DNA from 3 places in the Quadrisphaera setariae genome. Region 2 is predicted to be linked to each of the others. Evidence: riboswitches for the same ligand, from Rfam matches in the RefSeq annotation. Region 2 holds a riboswitch; each other region holds the start of a gene.
What was found. A riboswitch is a leader RNA that binds a small molecule or an ion and turns the genes downstream of it on or off. The one in region 2 is predicted to bind S-adenosylmethionine.
Positions count from the first base shown of each region.

Region 1: another riboswitch for S-adenosylmethionine. It lies ahead of FMM08_RS07370 (LLM class oxidoreductase); the one in region 2 lies ahead of FMM08_RS02690 (acyl-CoA dehydrogenase family protein).
Region 3: another riboswitch for S-adenosylmethionine. It lies ahead of FMM08_RS11735 (MetQ/NlpA family ABC transporter substrate-binding protein); the one in region 2 lies ahead of FMM08_RS02690 (acyl-CoA dehydrogenase family protein).

Region 1 covers NZ_VKAC01000004.1:21,123-30,863, reverse strand. Annotated here, with positions in the region: gene FMM08_RS07375 (OsmC family protein) at 90-566, opposite strand; gene FMM08_RS07370 (LLM class oxidoreductase) at 628-1,545, opposite strand; SAM riboswitch class IV at 1,577-1,696, opposite strand; gene FMM08_RS07365 (SDR family NAD(P)-dependent oxidoreductase) at 1,920-2,615, opposite strand; gene FMM08_RS07360 (STAS domain-containing protein) at 2,804-3,262, shown strand; gene FMM08_RS07355 (2-phosphosulfolactate phosphatase) at 3,316-4,026, shown strand; gene FMM08_RS07350 (DUF1990 domain-containing protein) at 4,013-4,567, opposite strand; gene FMM08_RS07345 (rhodanese-like domain-containing protein) at 4,587-5,027, opposite strand; gene FMM08_RS07340 (Lrp/AsnC family transcriptional regulator) at 5,122-5,580, shown strand; gene FMM08_RS07335 (GNAT family N-acetyltransferase) at 5,821-6,354, shown strand; gene FMM08_RS07330 (DUF998 domain-containing protein) at 6,511-7,206, opposite strand; gene FMM08_RS07325 (TetR/AcrR family transcriptional regulator) at 7,309-8,034, shown strand; gene FMM08_RS07320 (VOC family protein) at 7,968-8,414, opposite strand; gene FMM08_RS07315 (tyrosine-protein phosphatase) at 8,411-9,250, opposite strand; gene FMM08_RS07310 (PHP domain-containing protein) at 9,268-9,741, shown strand, end outside.
Region 2 covers NZ_VKAC01000001.1:606,396-616,136, reverse strand. Annotated here, with positions in the region: gene FMM08_RS02725 (sigma-70 family RNA polymerase sigma factor) at 1-109, opposite strand, end outside; gene FMM08_RS02720 (DoxX family protein) at 356-922, shown strand; gene aroA (3-phosphoshikimate 1-carboxyvinyltransferase) at 1,067-2,428, shown strand; gene rsgA (ribosome small subunit-dependent GTPase A) at 2,428-3,543, shown strand; gene FMM08_RS02705 (hypothetical protein) at 3,586-4,218, opposite strand; gene FMM08_RS02700 (DUF2087 domain-containing protein) at 4,292-4,636, opposite strand; gene hisN (histidinol-phosphatase) at 4,674-5,462, shown strand; gene FMM08_RS02690 (acyl-CoA dehydrogenase family protein) at 5,526-6,872, opposite strand; SAM riboswitch class IV at 7,070-7,183, opposite strand; gene FMM08_RS02685 (MFS transporter) at 7,257-8,459, opposite strand; tRNA gene FMM08_RS02680 (tRNA-Met) at 8,559-8,632, opposite strand; gene FMM08_RS02675 (UPF0182 family membrane protein) at 8,737-9,741, opposite strand, start outside.
Region 3 covers NZ_VKAC01000006.1:231,480-241,220, reverse strand. Annotated here, with positions in the region: gene FMM08_RS11745 (methionine ABC transporter permease) at 1-479, opposite strand, end outside; gene FMM08_RS11740 (methionine ABC transporter ATP-binding protein) at 481-1,557, opposite strand; gene FMM08_RS11735 (MetQ/NlpA family ABC transporter substrate-binding protein) at 1,560-2,549, opposite strand; SAM riboswitch class IV at 2,663-2,773, opposite strand; gene FMM08_RS11730 (hypothetical protein) at 2,871-3,665, opposite strand; gene FMM08_RS11725 (response regulator transcription factor) at 3,764-4,144, shown strand; gene FMM08_RS11720 (helix-turn-helix transcriptional regulator) at 4,153-6,876, opposite strand; gene FMM08_RS11715 (aminotransferase class I/II-fold pyridoxal phosphate-dependent enzyme) at 7,088-8,227, shown strand; gene FMM08_RS11710 (cell wall-binding repeat-containing protein) at 8,258-9,265, opposite strand; gene FMM08_RS11705 (STAS domain-containing protein) at 9,363-9,668, shown strand; gene FMM08_RS11700 (glycosyltransferase family 4 protein) at 9,687-9,741, opposite strand, start outside.

The DNA.
Region 1 (9,741 bases), on a different contig from region 2:
AGCTGTGGAGCTGACGTGGACCCTGCCACGCGGGCGGGCCGGGGGTGCCAGGGGCTCCCCCGGCCCGCTCGGACGTGGGACGTCGCAGGTCAGGCGGCGACGCGGACCTTGTTCGTCCAGCGGTTGACCACCTCGGTGCCGGCGCGCTGCAGCAGCTGCGTCACCGGGCAGCGGCGGCTGACCTCGGCGACGAAGGCCTCGAAGGCGGCGTCGTCGAGGTCGGTCTCCAGCTCCACGGTGAGCGTCACCTTCGAGAAGGAGGGGTTGCCCTCGGCGCCGAAGACGAGCACGGAGTTGTCGAGCTCGGCGTCGACCCGGCCGTGGAACTCGCCCAGCTCGACGCCCTGGCCCAGCGCCACGATCTTCGAGGTCACCTGGTTGCAGGAGACGTAGCCGGCGAGCACGAGGTCGAGCGGGCTGGGGGCGCTGTCGGTGCCCCCGAACGCGGGGTGGCCCTCGGCGCGGACCACGTGCGGCCCGCCGGTGATGGCGACCTCCTGCAGGACGCCCTCCCCCTCACCGTGGAGCTCGAAGGTCAGGACGGAACCCTTCGGGTGCAGCGGCATGGTGCGGTCTCCTCGTTCTCTGTCGGGTGTTCCAGCAGTGGACAGATGGCTCGACGGCCGCTCAGGCGGCGGTGCGGTGCTGCGCGGCGAGGTCCTGGTCGGCCGGGCGCTGGTCTGAGAGGCGCTCGCGCAGGTCGGTGCCGCGGTAGGCCCGGCGGAAGGCGCCGCGGCGCTGCAGCTCGGGCACCAGGCCGCGCGTGATGCCCCGCAGGTCGCGGGCGGGGTCGGCGGGGTGCAGCCGCAGGCCGGCCAGCCCGGCGCCGTGGAGGTCGAGGGCCAGGTCGGCCAGCTGCGCGGGGGTCCCGGCGAACACCTGCGCGCCGTCGGGTGCGGTGCTCGGGGCGGCCTGGTGGGCGGCGTGCGCTGCGCGCTCGAGCGCGTGCTCCTCGTGGTGGTCGAGGACGACGACGACGTCGGCGAGCAGGTGCCGCGGCGCCTGCTCGGCGCTGCGCGCTGCCGCGGCGAGGCGCTGGGCGGCGGCGACGTCACGCGGGGTGACGAAGGCCAGGTCAGCACGGCCGGGGAGCGTGTGCCTGCCACGGCCGGGCCGGCCGGGCAGCGCGACCAGCGGCCCGGCGCCCGGGTGGGTGGCCGCGGAGCGGCGGCGGACGGCGGTGACCCAGCCCTGCTCGTCGGCGGGCACGGGCACCTGCAGGTGCACCCCGGCGCGGCCGCCGCTGGCGCGGTCGAGGGCGTCGAGGGCGCGGGCGATCTGACCGGGGTCGGTGCGCCCGACGTTCACGGTGGGCACGAGGCCGATGGACCGCGTCGTAGCGGCCAGGCGGGTGGCCGCGCGGACGGCGTCGAGGCCGTCGGCGTCCTGCGCCGCGGCGTCTGCAGCGGTCACGGTGCTCGGGGGCACGTCGAGGGTGACGAGGTCGAGCAGGCCGACCTCCGCCTCGCGCACGAGGTGCGCCCAGGTGGCCGGGGAGCTGGGGCGGTCGCCGCCGAGGGCGAGCGCCAGGTGCAGGGAGGACATCGCGACACCTCGTCTTCTGCCCCGAGGAGGGGCCTCGCGCTTACCGGAGACCGCGTGGTGCGGGTCCGGTCGGGTCGTCACCTGGGGCACCCCGCCGCAGAGCGAGGGTTGCCGGTCAGCTAGCCAGGGCTTGTCGCTGACGCTCATGACCTGTGGAACACGTGGAGCTGGTGGTTCAGGTGGTGCGGGGCCAAGCCTGACGGCTCACGGCAGATGCGTCAACAGGCCGACCGCTGGCAGTTCGGCGGTGCCACCTCCGCTCTCCACGCTGGCGGAGTCGAGGGCCAGGACCGGATCCGTCGTGACCCTCGACTCCGCCGCGGCGAGGACCGGCCCTGCCGCCGTGACGCCCGTCGTCGTCCTGACGGTGCGGGTCAGCAGGAGACGACGCCGCGAACGCGGTGCCCGGTGGCGATCGACTCCCCCGAGATCGCTCGCGCCCTCGGCGACAGCAGGAACGTCACCAGGTCGGCGATCTCGTCGGGGCTCGACTCCCCGCCCCGTCCCGGCTGCACCTCCGCGGCCGGCGTCGGGGTGACGGTTCCGGGGCTCACCGTGTTGACCGTGACTCCGCTGCCGGCCACTGCGTCAGCGAGGTTCTTGGCGATCACGACCAGCGCCGCGTTGCGCACCGCGCCGGTGGTGTTACCGGTGAGGAAGGCGTTCTGGCCGCTGATGCCGACCACCCGCCCGTAGCCGGCCCCCTCCATCGCCGGCAGGACGGCGTTGACGAGCCGCAGGAAGACGACGGCCTTCGCGTCGAACGCCTCCAGCACCTGGGCCGGGTCGTCGTTGCGGGAGGCGTCGAGCGTGCGCGCGCTGGGCGCCGCGGCCACCACGAGGCCGTCGAGGCGTCCGTGGTGGGCGAGCACCGCGTCGACGGCGGCGGCCGCGGAGGCGTCGTCGCGGGCGTCGAGCCGCAGGCTCGTTCCGTGCTCGTCAGGGGTCGTCGAGCGGGAGGCGACCACGGCGGTCGCCCCCTCCTCGCGCAGCCGCTGCACCACGGCGCTCCCGACGAGCCCGGTGCCCCCGACCACGAGCACCACGCGTCCGCTCAGTCCCAGGTCCATGCGTCGAGGCTAGGTGCGGTGCGTCCTGTCTGCCCTGTGCGTCCTCCGCAGCCTTGATCCTCCGCAGCCACAGGGCTACGTTGGGTGATCTCCAGCACCGTCCGCCCCAGGCGGACGGCTCCGGAGCTTCCCGCACCTCGGTCTCGCGCGCCCGCGGTCTTCGACGCGCCCTCCTCGATGGGTCGTCCATGAGCTGCTCAGCTGCCGGCGCGTCCGGTAACCGCCCCCTGCGGACCGGTGGCCTGCGCGTCGCCGTGGAAGACCACTCCCGTGCCGGATCGGCGCTGCCGCTGCGCGTCATGACGCTGGTCGGCGACCTCGACATCGCCTCGATCCACCGCCTGCGCTCGGCCACCGACCTCGCGCTGCCCGCCGACGGCACCGGCGGCGCCTCGGACGTGGTGGTCGACCTCGCCTCGGTGGAGTTCATCGACTCCGCTGGGCTCGGCGCGCTGCTCAACACCCTGCGCCGGACGCTGGCGCTGGGCGGGCGCCTCGCCCTGGTCGGCGCGAGCGAGCAGGCCGTCCGGCTGCTGACCATCACCGGCGTCAACCGCGTCGTCTCCCTGCACGCGACGCTCGCCGAGGCCCTCGTCCACGGGCCGGGCGTCGGCCAGGCAGCCGCTGCCAGGGCGGCGCTCGCCTGACGGTGCCGGCAGCCCATCGCCAGGGCAGCGCCAGGATCCGGTTCGAGCAGGGGGTGACCGGGGCGCTGGCCATCGCCGAGGACGTCGCCGCGGTCGTCGTCGTCGACGTCCTGTCCTTCACGACGGCGGTCAGCGTGGTGCTGGACGGCGGCGGCCGGGTGTGGCCCTGCCCGTGGGACGACGACGAGCGCGCCACCGCGCTGGCGCTCCAGCACGACGCGGTGCTCGCCGTCGGGCGCTCTCGCGCGCGGGCTGCGGGAGGGGTGAGCCTGTCGCCGGTGTCGCTGCGCGCTGCATCGCCGCAGCGGCTGGTGCTGCCCTCCCCGAACGGCTCGCGCCTGTGCGCGGAGCTGGCCGGTCGAGCACCGGTGGTGGTGGCGGCGTGCCTGCGGAACGCCGCAGCGGTGGCGCGCTGGCTGACCGACCTGGCGGGCGGAGTCGACAGCGCGAGCGTGGCGGTGGTCGCCGCCGGGGAGCGCTGGCCCGACGGGAGCCTGCGGCCGGCGGTCGAGGACGTGTGGGGCGCTGGCGCCGTGGTCGACCGGCTGGTGGCGCTGGGGTGGACCGGGCTGTCGCAGGAGGCCCGCGCCGCACGCGCTGCCTCCTCAGCGACTCAGGACGACGTCGGGAGCGCCCTCCTCGAGTGCTCCAGCGGCGCCGAGCTGGTGGCCGCCGGGCACCGGGGCGACGTGCTCGTGGCCGCCGAGCCCGACACCAGCGACCGCGTGCCGGTGCTGCGCGACGGGTGCCTCAGCGCAGGCTGACCAGGGCCTGCTGGTAGCGCCGGCGGTAGACGCGCTGGGCGACCAGCAGCGCAGGGAACACGAGGCGCCACGGACCGCCCGGCGCCGGGCGGGTCAGGGAGCGCAGGGTCAGGTGCACCCGGCCCTCGGGGTCTCGGTGGACGACGAACGCCTCCTCACCGCTGACGGGATGGCCGCGCAGCGTGCCGTAGGCGAAGCCGCGGCGGTCGTCGGTGTCGACGACGGCGACCACGCGCACCGGCTCGCGCACGGTGACCGTGGCGGCGCGAGCTCCCAGCGCGGCGTGCAGCCACAGCTCCTCGCCATCGCGGACACCGCCCGGGCCTGAGGGCGGGTGGACGGTGAAGCCGCTGCGCGTCTTGACGCCCCAGGCGAGCACGGCGGCGGAAGCTGCGCGCCAGACGGCGTCCTCGCCGTCGTCGTCCTGACCGATGAGCACGGTGGACTCGTGGCGGCGGTAGCCGGCCGGGACCGCGGCGGGCGGCCAGTCGGCGTCGGCAGGGCGGGTGGCACCGACGTGCTCGTAGGTCAGCTCGCGCACCACCCGCCCATCCTGCCGATCACCCGGCGGGCGCGGTGAGCGGGTCGGGCACCTGGCGGCTGCGACCGGCGTCGCTGACGACGGCGAAGCCCTCGCGGACCCAGTACTCGTAGCCCCCGACGAGCTCCTTCACGCAGCCGTAGCCCGCGAGCGCCAGGGCGAGGCCGGCGCGGGTGCTGCCGTTGCAGCCGGGTCCCCAGCAGTAGACGACGACGTCGGCGTCGAGGTCGGGGGCGTGCTCGCCGATGCGCTCGGTGAGCTCGGCGAGGGGGATGTGCACGGCGCCGGGGATGCGGCCCTGCGCCCACCCGGCGGCGGAGCGGACGTCGAGGACGAGCGGCGCTGCGCCCGTGGCGCGCGCGTGCGCCAGGTCGGCCGGGTCGGTCTGGTGGGCGAGGCGGGTGGCGAAGAAGCCGACGGCGGAGATCGCTGCGGTGGCTGAGGTGGTGAGACCGTTCATGACGTCCATGGAACCGGCGCGGCGCTGCGCTGGACAGGGGCGTTCCACGGCGACGGGGCGGATCAGCCGTGGATCGGCTGGCATCCTGCCGCTCGTGCCGTCGAACCCGCAGATCGTGCTGGACACCGTCGACAGGGGTGTCGTGGAGGCCCTCCAGCGGGACGGGCGGATGAGCGTCGCCGACCTCGCCCGCGCGGTGAACCTCTCCCCCAGCGCGACCGCGGACAGGCTGCGGCGGCTGACCGACCTCGGCGTCATCACCGGGTACACAGCGGTGGTCGCCCCGGAGGCGCTCGGCTACGCCGTGCAGGCGTTCGTGCGGCTGGCGTACCCGAGCGGCAACTACAAGCCGTTCCACGACCTGCTCGCCGTGCTGCCCGAGGTGGTGGAGGCGCACCACGTCACCGGCGATGACTGCTTCATCCTCAAGGTGCTCGCGCGCAGCATGCGCGACCTGGAGCGCATCACCGGCAAGCTGGCGACGCTCGGCGGCATCACCACGAGCGTCGTCTACTCGAGCCCCCTCCCCCGGCGGAACCTCACGCCAGCCTGACCGCTGGCCGGGCAGAAACGGGTGGACGCCGGACCGCGATGCTGACGATGCTCGACCGGTGGGACGCGGCGTGCAGAAGGCGGAGAGCAGCGGCCCTGACGATCCAGGGGCGCTCGTCGGCGCCTCGCGCCCGCCTCGTCCTGAGCCGCCGGCTGCAGCCGCGCCGGCGGTCCCGGTCACGGCCCGCAGCGCGTCACTCACCGCGGGGCGGTCGGCCCAGCCTGGAGACGAGCGACGCGCATGACGCTCTCCACCGCTCCGCTCGACCTGTCCGCTGACGCCGAGCACCTCGCCGACTTCCTCACCCGGCAGGCCTGGCCGTTCCACGTCCGCGAGCGCTGGACGCGCGAGCAGGCGCTCGCCAGTGCAGCCGACGGCTCCTGGGTCGGACCCCACACCCACGCCCACTGGCTCCTGGCCGACGGCGAGCGCGCGGGCCTGGTCCGGTTCGACGACGTCGACGACGGCACACCGCTGTTCGACCTCCGCATCGACGAGTCCCACCGCAGGCGGGGGCTCGGCACAGCGGCAGTGCGCTGGCTCAGCCAGCACCTGTCCGACCGCGACCCCCAGCTGCAGCGCATCGAGGCGAACACCCGCATCGACAACGCGGTCATGCGCGCGGTGCTGCAGCGGTGCGGCTTCGTCAAGGAGTCGCACTACCGGTCCGCCTGGCCCGGCGAGGGCGGCCGTCTGTTCGACGGCATCGGTCACGGCCTCATGCGCGCCGACTGGGTCAGCGGCACCACGACGCCCGTCCGCTGGGACGCCTGACCCGCCGGCGCCAGCCACCCGCCGCGCTGTGCTCCGCCCGGATGGTGCAGATCTTGGCGATCGGCCGGCCCTGGGGGCGTGACGAGCCGATCGATCGCCAAGATCAGGTGACGTTCACCCGCCGCCCGCCGCGGTCAGCGAACTCGGCCAGCGGCCTCAGCCGGCGGCAGCGGCGGAGCGCCGGGCGTACAGCGGGTGCGGCACCTGCGCGTACAGCCGCGCGCTCGCCAGCGCCAGCCACGTGAAGCCGGCGAGCACGGCCACCCACAGCAGCAGCGTCCCGACCGCCTGCTGCGCCAGAGCCGCCCCGGCGAGGAACCCGACCAGCACCACGGCCCCCAGCATCCGCGCGCGCCCAGCGGCTCCGCGCTCCCCCAGCGATGCGCGCCAGCGCCCTTCCGCGAACGCTCCCAGCGCGAGCGCGAGGAACCCGAGAGCCCCGAAGACGATGTGCAGCAGTCCGTGCGTGCTGATCGCCGACGTCGACGCGGTCGCCGAGCCGGGCGGGAACCCCGCCGCCGGGTCGGGCAGGGCGGCGGCGCTCGCGAGCAGCGCCAGGCCGTAGACCGCCGTCGCCGTCGCGATGGCCAGCCCGCGGCCGTCGCGCAGAGCGCGCGCCGCGCCTGCCGCCGCGGCCAGCACCATGAGCCCGGTCAGCACGAGGTTGGTGCGCTGGAGCCATCCGTGCTCACCGAGCACCAGCAGCGACAGCGCGTGGTGCGACAGCTCGAACCCGGGCCTGGTCAGCGCCAGCACCAGGCCGACCACCACGTAGAACGGCCCCGCGACCACACCCCAGCCCAGCAGGCTGCGGGTCACCGCCGCCGACGTGTCGAGCTCGTCCTTCGCCACGACCCCCACCCCCTCCTGTTGCACCGATCGGTGCAACACCGCTGGTCGTACGGTAGCCCCGACGGGACCCTCGTCCCAGGACCTCACCCGGAGGGAGCGATCGTGGCGTCCGCCGAGACTCACGACGACGACGAGGCGCGCGGCGAGGATCCGCGCGCTGCGCGTTCGCGCCAGCGCGTGCTGACGGCCGCGACCGCGTGCTTCCTCGCGCACGGCTACGACGCGTCCACCGTCGAGCAGGTCGCGGCGGAGGCGGGCCTGGCCAAGCGGACGGTCTTCAACCTCTACGCCGACAAGGCCTCGCTGTTCCGCGCCGCGCTGGAGCGCTCGATCGACACCGCCGAGCGCTTCACCGGTGAGCTGCTCGCACACGTCCACGAGCTGGCTGGGGCCCGCGACCTCCGCGCGGGGCTGGGGCGGGTCGCGGAGGAGCTGGCGCTGACGGTGCTCGCCGGTCCGGTGGTGCCGCTGCGCCGGCTGCTGGCGCGCGAGGGCGAGCGGTTCCCCGACCTGCTCGCGGACTACCGGCGTCGTGCGCCTGAGGCCGTGCTCGTCGCCCTGGCCAGCACGTTCGCCGCGCTCACCGAGCGGGGTCGGCTGGCGGTGGCCAGCCCGGAGCTGGCAGCCGAGCAGTTCGCCTTCCTCGTGATGGGCGCCGACCTCGACCGCGGCATGCTGGGCGAGCCGCCGCCTCCGGCCGAGCGCATCCGGGCGCGCGCGGCCGCGGGGGTCGACACCTTCTGGCGGGCGCACCGCCCCGGTCAGGCTCCGGCGCCCGACCCGGAGACCGGCCCGAGGGGCGGTTCAGCGACCAGCTCGACCTCGTAGCCGTCGTCGTCCTCGAGGTAGGCCGCGCAGTGTTCGGGACCCCCGGCGAAGGGGTGCCGGTCGGCGAACAGCAGCCTCCACCCGTGGTCGGCGCAGGCAGCCACCACCGCGTCGAGCTGCTCGCGCGTGCCGGCGTGGAACGCGAGGTGGTTCAACCCCGGGCGCAGACGCTCGTGGCGGTCAGCGGTCACCGCCGGGGACTGCTCCAGCACCAGGTAGGTCGCGCCCAGCCGGAAGCTCGCGCCTCCCTCCCACGCCTGGAAGAGCTCGTAGCCGAGCTCACCGAGCAGCCAGGACCACCGCGGCAGCGCCCGCGCCAGGTCGGGCACCCACAGCTCGACGTGGTGCAGCGCGCCGCGCGATGACAGGCTCTCGCTCACGCCGCGCCCTCTGGACGCAGCAGAGACCGGAGGGTCACGACCTCCTCGTCGTCCAGGCCGAGCCAGCGCAGGTAGTCCGCCGGGCCGCCCCAGCGGGCGTGCACGTGGTCGAGCATCGCCTCGACGTCGGGCCCCCCTCTCCGGTGCGGCGTGGGAGCCGTCGGGGGGTCGACGACGGGCGAGCCGCTGCCGGCGCGGTGGTAGTCGTCGACGACGGCCCCCCGCTCGGCACCCGCGAGGTCGAGCAGCAGCGCGGCCACCATGCCCGTCCGGTCGCGACCCGCGGCGCAGCACACGAGCACAGCGCCAGCGCCAGGCCCGGCAGCTGCGGCCCGCGCGTGGGCCGCGAGCGCGCGGAAGACCTCGACCAGCGTCCTGCGGTTGCGCCCCAGGCTGCGGGCGTACAGGTCGCCGAACGTGGCCTCGGAGGTCACGTCGCGCTGGGGCTCTGCGGCCACGTCGATCAGCGGGAGCAACCGGTACCCGGGCAGGTCAGCGAGAGGATGGGGCAGCAGGCGCGCCTCCGCGTCAGAGCGCAGGTCGACGACGGCCCTCACCCCGAAGCGCTCCGCGGACCGCCGCAGCTCGTCCGGCAGCTCGCCGGCCACCGCGTCGGGCGAGGCGTCCGCCACGGCGATCGGCAGGGCGATCGGCAGGGCGATCGGCAGGGCGATCGGCACGGCGGACCTGATGACGCGCCGCAGCGCCGTGCTCCCACCGCCTGCGAGGGGCAGCCCGCCGAGGTCGGCCGAGCCGGGGAAGCCCGGAAGCACCCCCAGGCGCTCGTCGACGCTCGACGGGTCCTCCGGCTGCCGCCCCTGCCCACCACCGCGCACGGCGCTAGCGTCGCAGGGTGCTGCCCGCCGACGGCCACGTCCACAGCCAGTTCTCCTGGGACGCCCCTGCCGGTGACATGCGCGCGACGTGCGCCCGCGCCGTGGAGGTCGGGGTGCCGGCGCTGGCGTTCACCGAGCACGTCGACCTCACGCGGTGGAACCTCCACGGCCAGCCGCTGCCCGAGCGCTACAGCGGTCACGTCGACGACCACGGCGCCTTCCTGGGCGACGCCCTGCAGGTGGAGGCGTACCTGGAGGAGGTGGAGCGCTGCCGCGAGGCGTTCCCGGGCCTGCGCATCTGGTCCGGGCTCGAGCTCAGCGAACCGCACTGGCACCCCGACCCCGTCGCCGAGCTCGTCCGGGCCACCTGCGCGGAGCGGCTGGTCGGCTCGGTGCACGCCCTGCCCGACCTGCACCCCGACGCCGCGGCCAGTGGACGCGTCGAGCACGTGGAGACCGGCCACGGCTACGACCAGCGCCACCCCGTCGAC
Region 2 (9,741 bases):
GCAGCGCCTCGGCCTCGAACCGGGCCGTGCGCTCCTGCGTGGTCTCCTCGGGTGCCCGCACCGTCTCGTCGGTGCCGGCATCAGCACGGGTGGCCGGGTCGTCGCTCATCGACCCCCACAGTAGTCGCGGGGGTGGCACGAGGGCCTCTCCCAGCGGTTCGGCGACGAGCACGCGCTCCTCCTGCTCCGGCGGGTCGGGTGTCCGCCACGCCGTGCAACGCCACCCGCCCGGCCCTTGTTCCGGCCTTCGTCGCGGCCCTCGCCCCGCCGGGTCCGGCGGGCGGGCCCGCGCCCCGCCCGCCGGAGTCGACCACCCGTGGTGGCGAGCGGTCCGCCGGTGCGGTAGACCGGCTGCATGAGCCTCGTCCGTCGTCTCGCCCGACCGCTGCTCGCGGCCCCGTTCGTCTACGGCGGCATCGACCAGCTCCGCAAGCCCTCCGCCAAGACCGACGGCGGCGGCCCGGTCATCCCGGCGCTCAAGGGCCTGTCGGTGGGGCCGGTGACCCTCCCCAGCGACGACGCCGGCCTGGTGCGCCTCAACGGAGCCCTCATGACCACCGCCGGCCTGGCCCTGGCGGTGGGCAAGGCGCCGCGGGTGTCCTCCGCCGTGCTGGCCGCCTCGCTCGTGCCCACCACCCTGACCGGGCACCGGTTCTGGGAGGCCCCCGACGCCAAGACCCGCCAGCTGCAGCTGGTGCAGGCGCTGAAGAACGCCGCGCTCTTCGGCGGCCTGCTCATCGCCGCCGTCGACCTCGACGGCAAGCCGGGCCTGGCCTGGCGCGCGCAGCACGCCGCGAAGACCACGCAGCGCTCGGTGAAGGTCGCCACCGCCGCGGGCTCCGCCTCGGCCAAGCGGGCGCAGAAGAAGGCGCGCAAGAGCGCTCAGCGCGCCCAGAAGAGGCTGCACAAGGCCCTCGACTGACCCGACGCCGACCCCTCCGGCCGACGGGCCGGCTCCCGCGCAGCGCCGCGGGGGCCGGCCCGTCGTCGTCCCTGGCCCCTCCCCCACCCGCGCGGCCGCTCGCTCGTGGCCGAGGGCACCGGCCGCGCCGTAGGCTCGGCGGTGATGAGCCCCTCCGCCAGCACGACGACCAGCACCGCGACCAGCACGGGCGGCGCCCCCCTCGACTGGGCGGCGCCCCTGAGCGAGGCCCCCGTCGACGCCGACGTCCGCCTCCCGGGCTCGAAGTCGCTGACCAACCGCTACCTCGTGCTGGCGGCCCTCGCGGAGGGCCCCTCGGAGCTGCGCGCTCCGCTGCGCTCGCGCGACACGCTGCTCATGGCGGCGGCGGTGGCCTCGCTGGGGGCGCGCGTCAGCGACGTCCCCGCGAGCGACCCCACCGAGGTCCCCGGCTGGCGGGTGGAGCCCGGAGCCCTGCGCGGTGCCGGCCCGCTCGACTGCGGCCTGGCGGGAACGGTCATGCGCTTCCTGCCGCCGGTGGCGGCGCTGGCCTCGGGCGGCACGACGTTCGACGGAGACCCGCACGCCCGCACCCGCCCCATGGCTCCCCTGCTCGGCGCCCTGCGCGACCTCGGTGCCCGCGTCGACGACGACGGCCGCGGCCTCATGCCCTTCACCGTGCGCGGCACCGGCCACCTGCCCGGCGGTCGCACGGTCATGGACGCCAGCGCCTCCAGCCAGTTCGTCTCCGCCCTGCTGCTGGCGGCGGCGCGCAGCGACGCCGGCGTCGAGGTGGTGCACGAGGGCGAGCCCGTCCCGAGCGCGCCGCACCTGGTCATGACCCAGCAGGTGCTGCGCGACGCCGGCGTGGAGGTCGAGTCCGACCTCGCCACCACCGGGGGCGCCTCGGGGACCCGCTGGCGGGTGGCGCCCGGACGCGTGGGCGCCCTCGACGTGGACGTCGAGCCCGACCTGTCCAACGCCGCGCCGTTCCTGGCCGCCGCCCTGGTGACGGGCGGCCGCGTCACGGTGCCGGGCTGGCCCCAGCGCACCACGCAGGCCGGCGACGCGCTGCGCGACCTGCTCGACGAGATGGGCGCCGACGTCGACCTCACCCCCGAGGGCCTCACCGTGCGCGGCGGGGACGGCGTCTCGGGCATCGACGCCGACCTGCACGACGTCGGCGAGCTCACCCCCGTGCTGGCCGCCGTGGCGGCCCTCGCCGACACCCCCACGCGCCTGCGGGGCATCGCGCACCTGCGCGGGCACGAGACCGACCGGCTGGCGGCCCTGGCCACCGAGCTCAACGCCCTCGGCGGCGACGTCTCCGAGACGGAGGACGGCCTGCTCATCCGGCCGCGCCCGCTGCACGGCGGCAGGTTCTCCACCTACGGCGACCACCGGATGGCGACGGCGGCGGCCGTGCTCGGGCTGGCCGTGCCCGGCGTCGTCGTCCTCGACGTGGGCACCACCGCCAAGACGCTGCCCGACTTCCCGGGCCTGTGGACGGGGATGCTCGCGGGCTGATGGCCGGACGCTCCGACAGGCAGATGGGCGACGAGCGCCGGCGCGCCTCCGGGTACGACGAGCGCGACGTGCGGGTCAGGCCCAACCGGCGCGGCTCGCGACCGCGCACCAAGGACCGTCCCGACCACGCCGACGCCGTGCCGGCGCGCGTGCTCACCATCGACAGGGGCCGCATCACCACCCTTGTCGATGAAGGAGCCGAGGGGTCCGGGGGCAGAGGCGAGCGCGAGGTGGTCGCGATGCGGGCCCGTGAGCTGGGGCGGGCGGGCATCGCGGTGGGCGACCGCGTGGGCGTGGTCGGCGACACCAGCGGCGAGGTGGACGCCCTCGCCCGCATCGTGCGGATCGAGGAGCGCAGCTCGGTGCTGCGGCGCACCGCCGACGACACCGACCCGGTCGAGCGGGTGCTCGTCGGGAACGCCGACCAGCTGCTCGTGGTGACGGCCGTGGCCGACCCGGCACCGGTGCAGCGCATGGTCGACAGGTGCCTGGCCGCCGCCTACGACGGCGGGCTGCAGCCGGTGCTCGTGCTCACCAAGGCCGACCTCGGCGACCCCGCCGAGGCGCTGGCCGCGTGGTCGGCGCTCGACGTGCCCGTCCTCGTGGTGCGCCGCCGGGTGCTGGAGGACGGCACGCGCGCGCTGGAGGGCGTGGACGCCGTGCGCGAGCGGCTGACCGGCCACGAGAGCGTGCTCGTCGGCCCCTCCGGCGTGGGGAAGTCGACGCTGGTCAACGCGCTCGTGCCCGGCGCGGGCCGGGCCACGGGCACCGTCAACGAGAACACGGGGCGGGGTCGGCACACGTCCAGCTCGGCCGTGGCCCTGTCGCTGCGCGACGCCTCGGGCCGGCGCGTCGGCTGGGTGGTGGACACCCCCGGCGTGCGCAGCTTCGGGCTGGCCCACCTCACGCCGGAGCGCCTGCTGCGCGCCTTCAGCGACCTGGAGCCCGGCACGGCCGACTGCCCGCGCGGGTGCACCCACGACGACGCCGAGAGCACCGGGTGCGCGCTCGACGCCTACGTGGCCTCCGGGGCGGCCGGGGAGGCCGGCCCGGCGCGCCTGGACTCGCTGCGGCGCCTGCTGCGCAGCCGCTCCGGGGAGGCCGACCTCCGCTGACCGACCGTGGTCGTGGACTTCCAGAACACCCTCCGCTCCCGCTCAGGGGGCCAGGCCCAGCGAGCGGCGCTCCAGCGCGGCCAGCGCCGCCGTGGTGCGCGGGTCCCCGCCGCGGACGTCGGCGAGGGGGTCGGGACTGACGGCGGCCAGCGCCGAGAGCGGCTGGCTGGCCAGGGCGCGCCAGGCGAGCAGCTCGGTGCGGCTGCGCCCGGTCGAGGCGGAGGTGGCTGCGTCGCCCTCGAGCCAGGCCCGCGCGGCGCCCGCCCGGCGCGCAAAGCGGAGCCTGACCGGCAGCCACAGCGCCACCACCAGCAGCACGGGGAGCACCGCGACCGCGAGGCCCAGCACGGCGGCCAGGTGGTCGATCGTCGTCGCCAGGTCGGCGCCGGCGGTGGCGAGGTCGCCCGCGGAGCCGCTGGCACCGTCGAGCGGGGCCGACAGCCGGTCGCCCACCAGCGGGACGCGCCCCGCGGCGTCGGCAGCCCCGCCCAGCTGGTCGCGCAGCCCCCCGGCCCCGCTCGACAGGGACCGCGCCGGGTCGGCGAGGGCGGCGACGGCGCCGTGGACCACCACGCCCGTGCCCGCGCAGACCACCGCCCAGACCAGGACGGCGACGTCGGCGGTCACCTGGCGGGCGCGTCGGGCGGTGCTGGCGGCGTACGGCTGGAGCGGCACCCCCCGATCCTGTTCCGGAGGTCCATGATCACGACTGGAAAGCGCTCGGGAAGTCCACGACCACGGCGAGGGGTCAGAGGTCGACCGAACCGCCGGTGCGCCAGTAGACGCCGTCGGCCCTGTCGAGGAAGCCCTCGTCGACGAGGTAGCGGCGCAGTGCGGCGACGTCGTCGTGGAAGGCCCGCAGGAGCGCGTTGACCTCCAGCTCGGGGTAGCGCTCCCCCGGCTCGAAGACCCTGGCGATGAGGTCGAGCACCACGAGGCGCTTCGCGCGCTTGACGGGGATGGAGGTCAGGCGCCCGTCGGCGTCCAGGAAGGCGCGCAGCACCTTCTCCCGAGCGGCCAGGGCCTGCTGCAGCGGTTCGCCGATGGCGCCGTCGGTGCTGCCGCTCGAGCTGCCGTGAGGTGCGGGGACCACGTCACCCAGGGTAGGAGCGACCGATACGGTGCGAGGTGTGCCCGGTTATGACGACGACCTGAGGCTCGCGCACGTCATCGCCGACGCCGTGGACAACCTCACCACCACCCGCTTCAAGGCCCGCGACCTCGTGGTCGACACGAAGCCCGACCTGACCCCCGTCACCGACGCCGACAGGGCGGCGGAGGAGATCGTCAGGTCGCAGCTGAGCCGCACCCGCAGCCGCGACGGCTTCGTGGGCGAGGAGAGCGGGGTCTCGAAGGGCTCCTCGGGGCGCCAGTGGGTGGTCGACCCGATCGACGGCACCAAGAACTTCGTGCGCGGAGTACCCGTGTGGGCCACGCTCATCGCCCTCCTCGACGACGGTGTGCCCGTGCTCGGCGTGGTGTCCGCCCCGGCGCTGAACCGGCGCTGGTGGGCGGCGCAGGGCACCGGCGCGTACACCGGGCCGCGGCTGAGCTCGGCGAAGCGGCTGCAGGTGTCCAGGGTCGCCGCCCTGTCGGACGCGAGCCTGTCGCACTCCGAGATCTGGGAGTGGGAGGAGGCGGGCCGGCTGGAGGGCTTCCTGGACCTCACCAAGAAGGTGTGGCGCACCCGCGGCTACGGCGACTTCTGGAGCTACGTCCTGGTGGCCGAGGGCGCCGCGGACATCGCCTGCGAGCCCGAGCTGGAGCTGTACGACATGGCCGCGCTCGTCCCGGTGGTGACCGAGGCGGGCGGCCGGTTCACGTCGCTGGCCGGTGAGGACGGTCCGCACGGCGGCAACGCGGTGGCCACCAACGGGCTGCTGCACGACGAGGTGCTGGGGCTGCTGCAGCGGCGCTGACGCTCGTCGTCGTCCTGAGTCCCCCGGGGACGGCCCAGGACGACGACGAGCGCGGTCAGCAGGTCACGTGTACCAGGTCGGCTCGGGCACCTCGTCGAGCAGCACGAAGCCCCCCACCTCCCGCTTCTTGTACGGCAGCGGGTCGTGGAGGCTGTGGGTGCGCAGGTTGCGCCAGTGCACGTCCAGCCCGACGGCGTTGGCGCTGGCCCGGGCTCCGGTCAGCTCGAACACCTTGGTGGCCACCTCCAGGCCGTCGTCGACGGTGCGGACCTTGGCGGCCGCGATGCGGACCGCCAGCTCACCGCGGCGACGCTCGGTGAGCCCCTCGCGCGGTGCGTGGAGCACCGCGCTCGCCTCGGCGCCCACGGCGTCGAGCAGGGCCTCGTCGGCCCACAGCTTCGTGGCGAGCTCGCCGTAGCCCTCCAGCACGTACCACTCCTGCGTGGCGGACTCCTTGTCGTCACCGCCGTACGGCCAGGCGCGGGTGGTGGTGCGGGTGTACTCCGCGGCCCGCTGCAGGGCACCCTGGGCGATGCCCAGGTAGAAGTTGGCGAAGACGACCTGGATGGTCGGCACGTTGAGCGTGTTGTACGTCAGCGGCTGGAACACCCCGTCGACGAACCCGGCCGCGGCCGCCCAGGGCACGCGGACCCCGTCGACCCGCACCGAGCCGCTCTCGGTGAGCCGCTGCCCGAGGTTGTCCCAGTCGTCGTTGAAGACGATGCCGGGCTGGTCGGTCGGCACGATCGCGAAGACGTGGGTGTCCGTGCCGTCGACGACGCCCTCGAGCACGGTGAGGTCGGAGACCACGCCACCGGTGGAGAACGACTTGCGGCCGTGGAAGACGAGCTCGTCGCCGTCCTCGGTGATGACGAGGTCGCCGTCGCGGGGGTTGACGGCTCCGCCGAAGAGCAGCTCCCCTGCCGTGTACAGCTGCTCGACCGCGGTGATCTGCTCCTCGGTGCCGACCAGCCTCGCCGCCCACGCCCACAGGTAGTGGTAGCCGAGGAGCTGCCCGATCGAGCCGTCGCCGCGGGCCACGGTCCGCACCACGCGCAGGGCGGTCTCCCAGCTCTGGGCGGCTCCGCCGTGCTCGGCCGGGCCGAGGAGGGTGACCAGGCCGGAGGCCTTGAGCAGGTCGACCTCCTCGCGGGGGTGCCCGCCGGCGCGGTCGCGCTCGACGGCGCCGCGGCGCAGCTGCGCGGCGACGTCCTCGGCGCGCAGGAGCCAGCCCGCGGCGTCGGAGGGGCGGGGTGACGTGCGCCAGTGCTCGGCGCCGGCGATGAGGTGGCCGACCGCGGGCCGGCCGCTGCGGACCGGGCCCGTGCCGGCGGTCGACGCGGTCGACGCGGTCGAGGTGGGCGCCGTGCGGGAGGACGTGCTGGACAGGGCGTCGTCGAGGAGGGTCATCGGGTGCTCCGGAGGTCGTCGGGGCGCACGCGGGGGCGCCGGGAGGGTGGTCGTCGGGGGGAGGGCTCGGTGGCGTCGTCAGGCGCGACAGCGCGTGGACGACGTCCGGCCCAGGTCGACGACGAGCCTGCGGGTGAGGACCTCGGACGTGCGGGGAGGAAGGCTCATGGGGAGCTCCTGTCTCGTCCCTCTGGGGGACCTCGCGCTGACAGGATCGCGGCTGCGTCCTGCCCGGTCTTCACCTGGAGCACCCCGCCGCGGAGGGGGGTTGCTGGACAGCGAGCCAGGGCTTGCCGCTGCCACTCATGACCGACGTCGATCACCGTAGGGACACCCGGCGGGGCGGGTCAAGCCCCTTCCGCCCTCCCTGCGGCCGCGCGTCCCCTACCCCTGCGTCACCGCGGTCCGGCGGCGGCGCACGAGCAGCAGGACGAGGGCGGCCGCCGCGAGCCCGCCCGCGAGCCCTGCCAGGGCGAGCACGGCGACGCGCAGCCCCGCGGAGTCGGCCAGGGCCCCGACCCCCACCACGGGCACGGAGATGGCGACGTAGAAGACGACGAACAGCGTGGAGACCACCTCCGCCCGGCGCTGCGGCGGTGCCGCCGCACCCACCTCGGCCACCCCGGCGCGGAAGCACGCGCCCTGCGCCGCACCGAGCACCGCGGTGGCGAGCAGGAGCAGCGGCAGCGAGACCAGCTCGAGGCTCGCCGCGAGCAGAGCGGTGCCCGCCAGGAGGGCGGCGCAGCCGGCGGGGAGCACGCTCGCGGGCGCCAGGCGCGCCGTGGCGACCTGGCCGCCCACCGAGGCCGCGAAGATGAGCGCTGCCACGGCTCCGGCGGCGAGCGGGGCGCTGACGTCCAGCAGCTGGCCCAGCACGCGCGGCTCCGCCGCGGAGTACAGCCCGAGGCAGGCGAACCCCGCGAAGCCGCTCACGGCCGCCGGCACGAACGCCGCCCGCGCCCGGCTCGGCACGGCCGGTCGCAGCGGGCGCCAGGCGGGGCGCTCCCCCACCGGTCCGCTGACGGTCTCGGGGACGACGACGAGCGCGGCCCCGGCCAGCGCCAGCAGCGCGAGGTGCACCGCGTAGGGCACCACCAGCGGGGCCCAGTCGAGCTGGGCCACGGCGCCGGCGAGCAGCGGCCCGGAGCCGAGCCCGCCGATGTTGGCGGCGGTGGCCACGAGGGAGGCGGCGCGGGCCGAGCGAGGGGGTGCCAGCTCGGAGACGAGCGCGGTCGCGGCACCGGTGAACAGGCCCGCGGACACCCCCGACAGCACCCGCCCGAGCAGCAGCCCCGGCACCGTCGGCGGCAGGAGGAAGACGACGGCGGACGCCGCGGCGAAGCCCAGGCCGACGGCCAGCACCGGGCGCCGGCCGAACCTGTCGCTGGCCTGCCCGGCGGCGACGAGCGCGGCGACCACGCCGAGGGCGTAGGCGGCGAAGACGGTGGTCTGCAGCAGGGCGGACAGCCCGAGGCGCTGCGTGTAGAGGCCGTAGAGCGGGGTCGGCAGCGTGGTGCCGAGCATCGTGGCCCAGAACGCGAACGCCGCTGCGGCCAGCCGCCAGCGCCAGGGGTGCTCACCGGACACGGGACCTCCCGGGACGGACCGGTACCGGGTTCCGCAGGTGAGGGAGCCCGAACAGCACGAAGGCCGCCGATCCAGAGGATCGGCGGCCTTCGTCAGGAGTAGCGGGGGCAGGATTTGAACCTGCGGCCTCTGGGTTATGAGCCCAGCGAGCTACCGAGCTGCTCCACCCCGCGTCGGTGAACAGAACATTACCCGACCCCTGGCGGAGAACCAAACGGGCCCCCTCGGCAGCTGCCGAGGGGGCCCGTTCGGGTGCACGCGGAGGTGCTCGACCGGCTCAGCCGGCGGGTGTCGCCGACGGCGAGGCGGTGGCGGCCGCCTCAGCGGCCACCGCCTTGTCGAGCGCCGCCTTGAGCTTCGCCTGCGCCTGCCCGTACGCGGCGAAGTCGCCGTTCTGCAAGGCGCGCTGCGCCTCGCCCTCGGCGGCCACGGCCTCCTGCAGCGCCGCGCGGACGCTCTCGGGCACTGGTGCCCCGGTGGCGCTGCTGCTCGGCGCCTGCGAGGGCGAGGTGCCCTGGCTCGGCGAGGCTCCCGGCGACCCCGAGGCACCCGGCGCGGGCTGGTCGCCCGAGCCCTGCCCGGCATCCGGACCGGTCACCCCGGAGTTGCCGCCGAAGACCTCGTCCAGCGCCTCGTCGAGGGTGGGGGCGAAGCCGATCTGGTCTCCGAAGGAGGTGATCACCCGGCGCAGCACCGGGTAGGACGTCTCTCCGGTGGAGCGGATGTAGACCGGCTGCACGTAGAGGAGGCCGTCACCGACGGGCAGCGTCAGCAGGTTGCCGTTGATGACCTCGGTGCCTCCCTGCCGCAGCAGGTTCAGCTCCTGGGAGATCTCGGTGTTGGAGTTGATGTCCGCCTGCACCTGGCCGGGACCCTCCACGGTGCCGTCGGTCGGCATCTGCAGGAGGCGGAGCTGCCCGTAACCGGGCTTCTTCTGCCCGTCCGTGGAGCCGGCGTCGGCGTCCACAGCGAGGAAGCCGGTGAGGATGTTGCGCCCCGCCTGTCCCTGCTGGCTCCGGGGGATGTAGGTCGAGGTCAGCGAGAACGCCTCCTCGCCCTGGCCGGGCATCTGCAGCGTCAGGTAGTACGGCGGCTGCGCTGCGGCCTCCGTGCCGCCGCCGGGGGCCGTCCCCTGGCGCGTCGGGTCGTCGGGGACGCGCCAGAAGTCCTGCTGGGAGAAGAACGAGCCCGGGTCGGTCACGTGGTAGCTGGACAGCACGGTGCGCTGGACCTTGAAGAGGTCCTCGGGGTAGCGCACGTGCGCCATGAGGTCGCCCGACAT
Region 3 (9,741 bases), on a different contig from region 2:
ACGAAGATGAACGTGTAGCCCAGCACCAGCGGCCCGAGGCCCTCGCGGACGACGACCCCGAAGAGGATCGCGCTGCGCGAGGCGCCCATGGACCGCGCCGCCTCCACGACGCCCGGGTCCACGCCCACGAGGGACTGCTCGACGATGCGGGCGACCGCGAAGCCCGCGGCCAGCGCGATCGCGAAGGTCACCGCGTTCGTGCCCAGCGTCGTGCCGATGACGAGCCGCTGCAGGGGGCCCACGGCCAGCAGGAAGATGACGAACGGGATGGGCCTGATGATGTTGACCAGCAGCCCGATGACGCCGAAGACCAGGCGGTTGCTGAACAGGTTGCCCGGACGGGTGGCGTAGAGCGCCACCCCGAGCACCAGCCCGACGACCCCCGACACGACCATGGCGACGCTGACGATGAGCAGCGTCTGCCCGATCGCCCTGACGTAGACGTCGGTGCTGTCGAGGAAGCCCGCGAAGAAGTCCACCTCAGTCCTCCTCGTCGACGACGACGTCGGCGGCGCGCAGGCCGGCCAGGGCCCGCTGCACCGCGGCGTCGTCACCGGTCAGCTCGTAGGTGAGGGAGCCGGCGCGGCGCTCGCGCACCTCGCCGACCCCGCCGTAGACCAGCTCGGCGCTCACGCCGGCGTCGCGGAAGGCGCCGTCGACCACCTGCTGGAGGCGCGGGCGGTCGGTGATGCGCACGGTCACGAGGCGGCCGGGGTGGTGCTCGCGCAGCCGCGCGAGGGCCTCGGGGGAGGGCCGGTCGTGGGTGGCGGAGCGCACGAAGCGCTGCGCGGCCGGCGTCTGGGGGGCGGTGAAGACGTCGTAGACGTCCCCCACCTCCACCACGCGGCCGCCCTCCATGACGGCCACCCGGTCGGCCACGCGGCGCACGGCCTCCATCTCGTGCGTGATGAGCACGACGGTCACGCCCAGCTCGGTGTTCACCCGCCGCAGCAGGGTGAGCACCTCCTCGGTGGTCTCCGGGTCGAGGGCGCTGGTGGCCTCGTCGGCCAGGAGCAGCGGCGGGTTGGTGGCCAGCGCCCGCGCGATGCCCACGCGCTGCTTCTGCCCGCCGGAGAGCTGCTCGGGATGCGCGTGCGCGCGGTCCAGGAGCCCGACGAAGTCGAGGAGCTCGGCGGTGCGCTTCTCGCGCTCGGCCTTCCCGACCCCGGCCACCTTCAGCGGGTACGCGACGTTGCCGGCCACGGTGCGCGAGCTCAGCAGGTTGAACTGCTGGAAGATCATCCCGATGCCCGCCCGGGCGGCGCGCAGCTCCTTCTCACCGAGGCGGGTGAGGTCCTGGCCCGCCACCCGGACGCTGCCCGAGGTGGGCTGCTCGAGGGCGTTGACGAGCCGGACCAGCGTGGACTTGCCGGCACCGGAGTAGCCGATGACGGCGAGCACCTCACCGCGGGCGACGGACAGGCTGACGCCGTCGACCGCGGTGACGGTGGAGCCGCCGCGCTCGAAGCGCTTGGTGACGTCCTCGAGCTCGACGAGGACGTCACCGGTGCGCCGCGGGCCCGCGGGTGCTGGCGACGCGGGGGACGTGGCCGCCACGGTCAGCCGGCGGCCTTCGCGGCCTTCGCGTCCTGCTCGACCTTCGCGAGGTCGGCCTGCAGGTCGGCGGCCGGGCGGTCCACGACGACGGCGCTGGGGTAGTCCTTCGTGAAGACCGCCTGCACCGCCGGGTCGTGCCAGAGCTTCGCGAGGGCGAGGTAGGTCTTGTCACCGACGTCGGCCTTGCGGGCGGCGAAGATGTTGACGTAGGGCGCGGCGGCAGCCGCGGCCGGGTCGTCGGCGACGATGATCTGCTGCTCGGTGAGCCCGGCCTTGGTGGCGAAGTTGTTGTTGACCACGGCGGCCACGGCGGAGCCGCTCTGCAGGGCGCCGGCGGTCTGGTCGGCCGCGACCGGGGTGACCTTCACCTTCGAGCTGGTGATGTCGGCGGTCTTCGAGAACGCCGTCCCGCCGCCCTTCAGCTGCACCAGCCCGGCCTGCTGCAGCAGCAGGAGCGCACGGGCCTCGTTGATGGCGTCGTTGGGGATGGCGACCACGGCGTCAGCGGGCAGCGACGCGACGTCCTTGACGGTGGTCGAGTACAGCGGCAGCGGGTAGACGGCGGTCGAGCCGATGGGCTGGATCGTGTCGTTCGCGGTGGCGTCGTAGTTGGCCAGGTACTGGATGTGCTGGAACTGGTTGAGGTCGACCTCGCCCTGGCTCAGCGCCGGGTTGGGCAGGCTGTAGTCGGAGAAGTTGACGAGGTCGACCGTGACGCCCAGCTGGCTCTTGGCGAGCTCGGTGTAGGTCTTCCAGTAGGGCAGCGAGCTGTCGGCGACGCCGATCTTCACCTCGGACCGGTAGCCCTGGCTGGAGGCGGTGCTGCTGGCGGCGGTGTCGTCGCCGCCCCCGCTGCGGCTGCCCAGCACCCACGCGCCGACCCCGACCACCGCGAGGAGCACCACCGCGGCCACGGCGATCGCGGCCACCGGGGTCTTGCGCTTCGGCTTGGGGGGCAGGACGGGGCTGGCGCTGGGATCGGTGCTGGACATGGCTCTCCTGGGGGGTCGTGCGTGAGGTGGGTGCCGCGGGCGGGCGCGGCGGAGTGGCACCGTTCAGGCGCCTCGGCGCAGCGAAGGCGGCGTCATGGCGTCTCCTCGGAGGTGGTCCGCTCTTGCCGTGCGGGGTCGCACGGCCGGGTCGTCACCTGGAGCACCCCGCCGCGGAGGAGGGTTGCCGGACAGCCAGCCAGGGCTTCGCGCTGTCACTCGTGACCTGAGGAGGACGGTACGAACCGCGTCCAGCCAGCGTCAAACCCAGACCGGCCACCGTGACCGGTTCGTGATGACCACCCCGGCCCCCAGGGCGGCGCGTCAGCGGCCGAGGACCTCGCGCGTGGTGAGGCGGCCCTCGACGAGGGCGGCGGCCGTGTCGTCGACGGTCGTGCCCTCGCTCAGGCTGTAGGTGCGCAGGGCGTCGAGGGCGCGGTCGTGGTCGAGGAAGGGCGCGTTGTCGATGAGCACCGCCTCCGCCGTCCACACCGTGCTGCGCCGGGCGGTGGTGGAGGAGTCGAGCCACACGGCCCCGCCCTCCGAGGCCGGCGGGGACGCCTCGTCCAGCACCTCGCCCAGTGCGGACCCCACGCGCACGGCGTCCAGCCACCAGGCGCCGCCCGAGCGGTCCGCCTCGTAGGTGCTGAGGGCGACGACCAGGCCCGACGCGAGCGTGACGGGCAGGGCCACCACCAGCTGGTACCCGGTCTCGTGCCGGAGGGCACGCGCGTAGGCGGGCCATCGGCGCTGCGACGCAGCCGCGTCGGCCAGGTCGGCGACGACGGTCGTGCCGGTGAGGTAGGCCTCCCAGCAGGGGCCCTCCCCCGCGGTGAACTGGAGCTGTTCGGCGCGGGCCGCCAGGGGGTCGCTGACGCCCACCGGCACGGACATCCCGGGCGCGAAGAGGGCGCTGACGCTGGCGCCCTGGACCCCCAGCGCCTGCGTCACGACCACCGCGAGGCGGTCGACGAGGTCGTGCGGGGGCCGCCCCTTCGGCGCCGCCGCGCGCAGCGCGCGGGCCGCCCGAGCGGCCCTGCCGCGGGGCCGGGGGTCGTGCAGACCGTCCCCTCCACCCCGCTCACCCGGCCCGGTGGTCACCACGCCGGTGCCTCCCACCGGCCGACGCGGCGCGCGAGACGGGCCCTGAGGGCACGCGCCGCGTAGGGTGGCCACCCTGCCCGCACCTCCGCCGACGCGCCGGACAGGACGTCCCCATGCCCGCTCACCCGAGGCAGGAGGTCACCGCCTCCGCCCACCACTGGCTCCAGCTGCTCGACGCCGTGGCGGACGGCGAGGTGCGCGTGGTCTTCTGCACCAGCAGCGGCTCCCGGGCCGTGCTGCTGTCCGAGGAGGAGCTGCAGCGGCTCGAGGACGACGCCCAGAGGTCCCGCGAGGTGCAGGTGGTGCTGACCCCTCGCGAACGCGACGTGCTGCTCCTGGTGGAGCGGGGGTCGTCGACGGCGGGCATCGCCGAGGCGCTCGGCGTGGCGCCGGGGACCGTGGTGCAGCACCTGGCGGCAGCGCGCCGCAAGTACGGCGTCCGCAGCAGCGGAGAGGCCGCCTCCCGGGCCCGCGAGGCCGGCGACCTCGGCTGAGGCGCGGCTCACCGCTCCTCCAGCCGGGGCCCGAGCTCCTGGCGCCCGGACACGCCCAGCTTGGCGTAGACGTGCTGCAGGTGGTGGGCCACGGTGCGCGCGCTGATGCCGAGGCTCTGCGCGATACCGGCGTTGGACAGGCCCTCGGCGGCCAGCGTCGCGACAGTGCGCTCCTGGCCGGTCAGCACCGAGGAGCCCATGGGCCGCGCCGGGCGCAGCGGCGCGGTGGCGTCGAGCTCCCGGCGGGCCAGCTCGGCGAAGGCCGCCAGCCCGTGCCGCTCGAAGACCCGCAGCGCGGCGCCGAGCGGCTCACGCGCCGCCACAGCCTGGCGCGCTCTGCGCAGGAGCATGCCGAGCGCCAGGCGCGGGGCCGCTCCGGCCGGGCCGTCCCCGCCCCGCTCGACGGCCTCCCGGAGCAGCTGCTGCTGCGCGTGGGGGTCCTGCACGAGCACGGCGCGGCACACCAGCGCGGTCGAGACCGCCAGCGGGGCGCCGCTGCCCTCCGCCCAGGCGGTGACCTGCCGGACGGTGCGCTCGAGCACCTCGGGCGCAGCGCCGGAGCCGCTCAGGGCGTGGACGGTCGGGAGGGCGTTGAGGAGGGCGCCGGCGTCAGCGGGAGCCTCGTCGGCGGGCCACAGCGGCAGCAGCTCAGCGGCAGCGGACGCCAGGTCTCCACGCAGGCGGTGGCGGTGGGCGCGGCACCAGACCGCGCCGGCCCGCTCGGTGGTGGGCGGCAGGTCGCTGGCGTCCTCCCACGCCGCGTCCGGCACCCGGGTGCTGCCCAGGCAGGCGACGAGCTGCTCCGCCTGCAGGACCGCGGCCTCCGCCTGCGGCGCGTGGCGCAGTGCGGCGCGAGCGTCCTGCACGTGGGCGCGCACCTCGGTCAGGTCCCCGGTGTCCAGTGCGCACGCGGCCAGCGCCAGGTGCACGTCCACGGCGGCCGGACCGGTGGTGGGCCACGCGGGCAGCGAGGACCGGCACGCAGCGGCGACCTCGTCGCTGCGGCCCAGGAGCCGGCCGGCGTCGGCCGCGAGTCGGAGCACCGGGAGGCCGGCCCCGGCCAGCGCGGCGAGCGCGTCGTCGAGGGAGTGCCGCTGCTCGTCCGGCACGGCGAGGTGCCAGGGGAGCGCCAGGCGCGCCAGGGAGCGCAGCGGGCCGGCGAGCGCGGGCGTCGCCGATGCGGCGGCTTCCAGCGCGCGGCATCCGCCGGTGCGCCGCCCGGCCACCATCACGAGCGCTGCAGCGGTGGCCAGCAGCTCCTGATCGACGCCCGGTGCGCCCACCTGCCGACCGAGGTGATGCTCGAGGTGGAGGGCCGCGGCGTCGCGGTCACCGCGGGCGAGCGCCGTCAGTGCGCTCCAGCGCGAGGTCACCGCAGCCGCCGCCGCACCGGCACCGTCCGTGAGCGCGGCGGCGCGCTCCGCGAGCAGCCGGGCCCGGTCGTGACGCCCGCACGCGAGCGCGAGCTCGGCTGCACGGCTCGCAGCTGCGGCGCGGGCCGGCACCTCGCGGTGGTGCTCGGCGGCCAGGGCGAAGAGCTCGCTGCTGCGCGCGGCGTCCACCGCGCACAGCGCGCGTGCGGCGTCCTCCAGGGGTGCGGCCAGAGCGGGCGCGCCCGCCGGGTCGGCCAGCGCTCGCTGCCGCAGGGCCTCGGCCCGCAGGCGGGTCGCGGCGGGACCGCCTGCCAGCGCGGCCGCGGCGGCCTCCTCCAGGTGCTGGGACCAGGCGGTGCGCAGCTCCGTGACGAGCAGGGGGTCTGCTTCGACGGCGGCCAGGACCGCCGTCAGGGGGTCCGCCGCAGCCGGCGCGTGGACACCCGGCCCGGCGCCCTCGCCGCCGGCGACGCGGGCCACCAGCCACGCACCCGCGGGGTCGTCGAGGAGGCCCAGGGCCACCAGCGCTCGGCGGGTCCGGTGGTCGACGGCCTCCAGATCCCGGCGCGCGGCGGCCACGGCGGGCAGCACCGACCCGCGCAGCGCGGTGCGGATCCCGCCGTCCGGCGCGGAGGCGACCGCTTCCCGGTCCACCAGGTGCAGGAGGTCAGCGAGCCGGCGGGGGCGGCCGGCCGCGAGGTGCAGGACCGTGTCGCGCTGCACCGGGTCGAGCCACGGCTGCTCCCGGTCCGCCCAGGCCCGGGCGTCCCTCGCGCCGAGGGGCTCCAGGACCACCACCGCGTCAGCGCCGGTCCTGGCGGCCTCGGCGGACGCCGCCGACGGAGCACCGACGACCGGCTCGGGGTGCACGACCAGGAGGCAGGCGGCCGTCCGCGAGAGCCGCCTGCCCAGGAAGCGGAGGACGCTGGCGGAGTCCGGGTCCGCCAGGTGCGCGTCGTCGACGACGACGAGCACCGGGCGCCGGCGGGCGAGCAGCTCCAGCGCCCCCAGGGCGGCCAGGGCCACGGGCACCGCGCCCTCCTGCGGCGCACGAGCGCCCACGACGGCCTCGAGCGACTCCCGGCGAGTCAGGTCGAGGTCGTCGCCGAGCTCGGCCAGGAGGGGGCAGATCACCTGGTGGAGGAGCGCGTAGGGCATGCCCGCCTCGTCCTCGACCCCCGTGGTCGTGAGCACCAGGGGGTCCCCCAGGCCGTGCGCTGCCGCCACCACCTCGTCGAGCAGCGCGGTGAACCCGCTGCCGGGTGACCCGGTGAGCAGGATGGAGCCGCCTCGCCCGGCAGAGCCGCGGGAGAGCGCAGTGACCAGGGTCTGCTTCTGCGATTGTCTTCCTAGAAGCATTCACTGAACGTACTAGAAGATCTGTTCGGCACCGGCCCCCGATCCCGGCCGGAGAGACCGGTCGCAGAGCCCGGCCCCGGCCATCCCCGAGCACCAGCGGCCGCGCCCGCTGCTCCGTGCGCGGCGGACGTGGCAGCCTGCCCGGGTGGCCGCACCGCTCGCACCGCCCAGCCCCTCGAGCCGCGCCCTCGCCGTCGAGCCCTTCCACGCCATGGCCTTCGCCGCCCGGGCGGCCCAGCTGCGCGCCCAGGGCCACCACGTGGTCGCCCTGAGCCTGGGCGAGCCCGACGAGGGCGCGCCACCCGCCGTCCTCGCGGCCCTGCGCGAGGTGACCGACGGGCGACCGCTGCCGTACACGCCCGCACTGGGGCTGCCGGAGCTGCGCGAGGCCGTGGCCCGCCGCTACCGCGAGCGCCACGGCGTCGACCTCGACCCGCGCCGGGTGGCCATCACCTCGGGGGCCTCCGCCGCCCTGCTGCTGGTGACGGCCCTCGTGGTCGACCCCGGCGACGACGTCCTCATGGCCGACCCGTCCTACCCGTGCAACCGGCAGATCGTCAGGGCGCTCGGCGGCCGCGCCGTGGAGGTCCCCACCTCCCCCGCCACCCGCTACCAGCTGTCCACCGCAGCGGCCGCGGCCGCGTGGACCCCGGCGACGCGCGCCGTGCTCGTGGCGACCCCCTCCAACCCGACCGGCACCACGGTGCGGCGGGAGGAGCTGGAGGGGATCTGCCGGCTGACGCGCGAGCGCGGCGCCTGGTGCGTGGTGGACGAGATCTACCTCGACCTCGCCGACCCCGTGGACGGCGCCCCACCGAGCAGCGCGCTGGCCCTGGACGACGACGCCGTGGTCATCGGCAGCTTCTCCAAGCACACCGGCATGACCGGGTGGCGGCTGGGCTGGTGCGTGGTCCCCGACCGCGCGGTGGACGCGGTGGAGCGGATGGCCGCCAACTTCTTCATCTGCGCCTCCGCCCCCGCGCAGCACGCCGCGCTGGCCGCCTTCACCCCCGAGTCGCTGGCGCTGGTGGAGCAGCGCCGCCTCGACCTGCTCGGGCGCCGGCACCTCGTGCTGGAGGGGCTGGCGCGCGCCGGCCTGGAGGTGCCGGTGGTCCCCGACGGGGCTTTCTACACCTACGTGGACGTCTCGGGCACCGGCCTGGGGGCCTGGGAGCTCTGCGAGCGGCTGCTGGCGGAGGAGCACGTGGCGCTCACCCCCGGTCGGGACTTCGGCGCCACCACCGCCGACACGCACGTGCGCCTGTCGTACGCGGCGTCGCGCTCCGAGCTGTCCGAGGGGCTCGCGCGGCTGCAGCGGTTCACCGGGCGGCTGCGCTCGTCGTCGTCCTGATCCGCGGGGTGACACGGGGTCGACGGGAGGTCACCGGCAGGGGGTGCCCGCCAGCGCAGCGTCGGACAGCACCGCGGCGCCGCCCAGTCCGGTGACGTCCTGCACGCCGAGGTCGGCGTAGGCCTTCGCGGTGGCTGCCGGCAGGCAGTCGCGCCGGGTCAGCAGCAGCGGGGCGCCCAGGGCGGCGCCGGCGAGCGCGTCGGGGAAGCCCTCTCCGCTGGCCAGCAGCGGTGAGGGCACCGACTCCCAGGTGTCGCGGGCCACGGCCGCGGCGGTGCCGTACCGGTCGTCTCCGGAGAGCCTGACCACCGCGGCACCCGGCAGCAGCGCGCGCACCTGCTGCTGCACGGCCGGCGTGACCACCGCCGGCCCGCCCACCAGCGTGACGCGGCTGGGCGCGAGCGCCGCCAGCGCCGCCCTCGTGGGACCCGGCAGCGCACCGCGCTCGGTGAGCAGCAGCGGGGAGCCGAGCGCCGCCCCGGCCGACCCCGCGGCGAGGGCGTCGGGGAAGTCCTGCCCGGAGGCGAGCACGACCTCGGAGGCGCTCGAGAAGGCGGTGGTCGCCACCGACGCCGCGGTCTCGTACCTGTCTGCCCCCTGCAGGCGCACCACGCGGTCGGAGGCCAGCGGTGCCAGCTGGGCCACCACGTCGTCGCCGACCACGGAGGACCCGCCCACCACGTGCACCACCGCCGGTGACAGCCGCTCCAGCTCGGTGCGCACCACGGCGGGCAGCGGACCGGCCGGCACGGTGATCACCGGACCGCCCAGCTGCGCGGCCAGCGGGGCGGCGGCGAGCGCGTCGGGGAAGCGGGCGCCGCTGACCACCACCACGTCGCGGGCGCCCTGCGGGAAGGCCTCCCGGGAGACGGCGGTCGCCGTGGCGTAGCGGTCGGCGCCCCACCAGCGGACCGAGGGTGTCACCGTCTGCACAGCGTGCGCGGGGGGCGCGCACACCGCGGTGGCGGCGAGCGCGCCCAGGGTCAGCGTGCAGGCCACCGCGGAGGCGGCGGCCCGCCGCACCAGAGCCGCGCCCACCCGACCACCGTGGCACAGGCCCCCGGCGCCGGGCCGCGGGACGCGCCGTGGCGGGGGTGGCTGTGCGAGGCGCCGCCGAGTGGGCCAGCATGGCCCGGTGCCCGCTGACGAGACGCCCCGGCCAGCGGGCATGGCGCTCGACCCCGACGACGCCGGCCGCCTGGTGCTCAGCGGAGACATCGACGTCTACGCCGTGGCCGGCCACCGGCTGGCGCCCGAGCAGCTCGCCGGGGTGCGGGTGGTGGACCTGCACGCCGTCGACTTCGTCGACTCGGCGGGCCTGGGCTTCCTCATCGGCCTGTCGCGGCAGGTGCGCCCGCACCGCCTGAGGCTGGAGGGCCTGCACGGCACGGCCCGCCAGATGCTCGTGGTGATGGGCGCCCACCACGTGCTCGACCTCTGACGCGGGCGGAGGCGCTCCTCAGACCGTGACGGACAGCGCGTCGCGGTAGTGGTCGAGCAGCTGCGCGCACAGC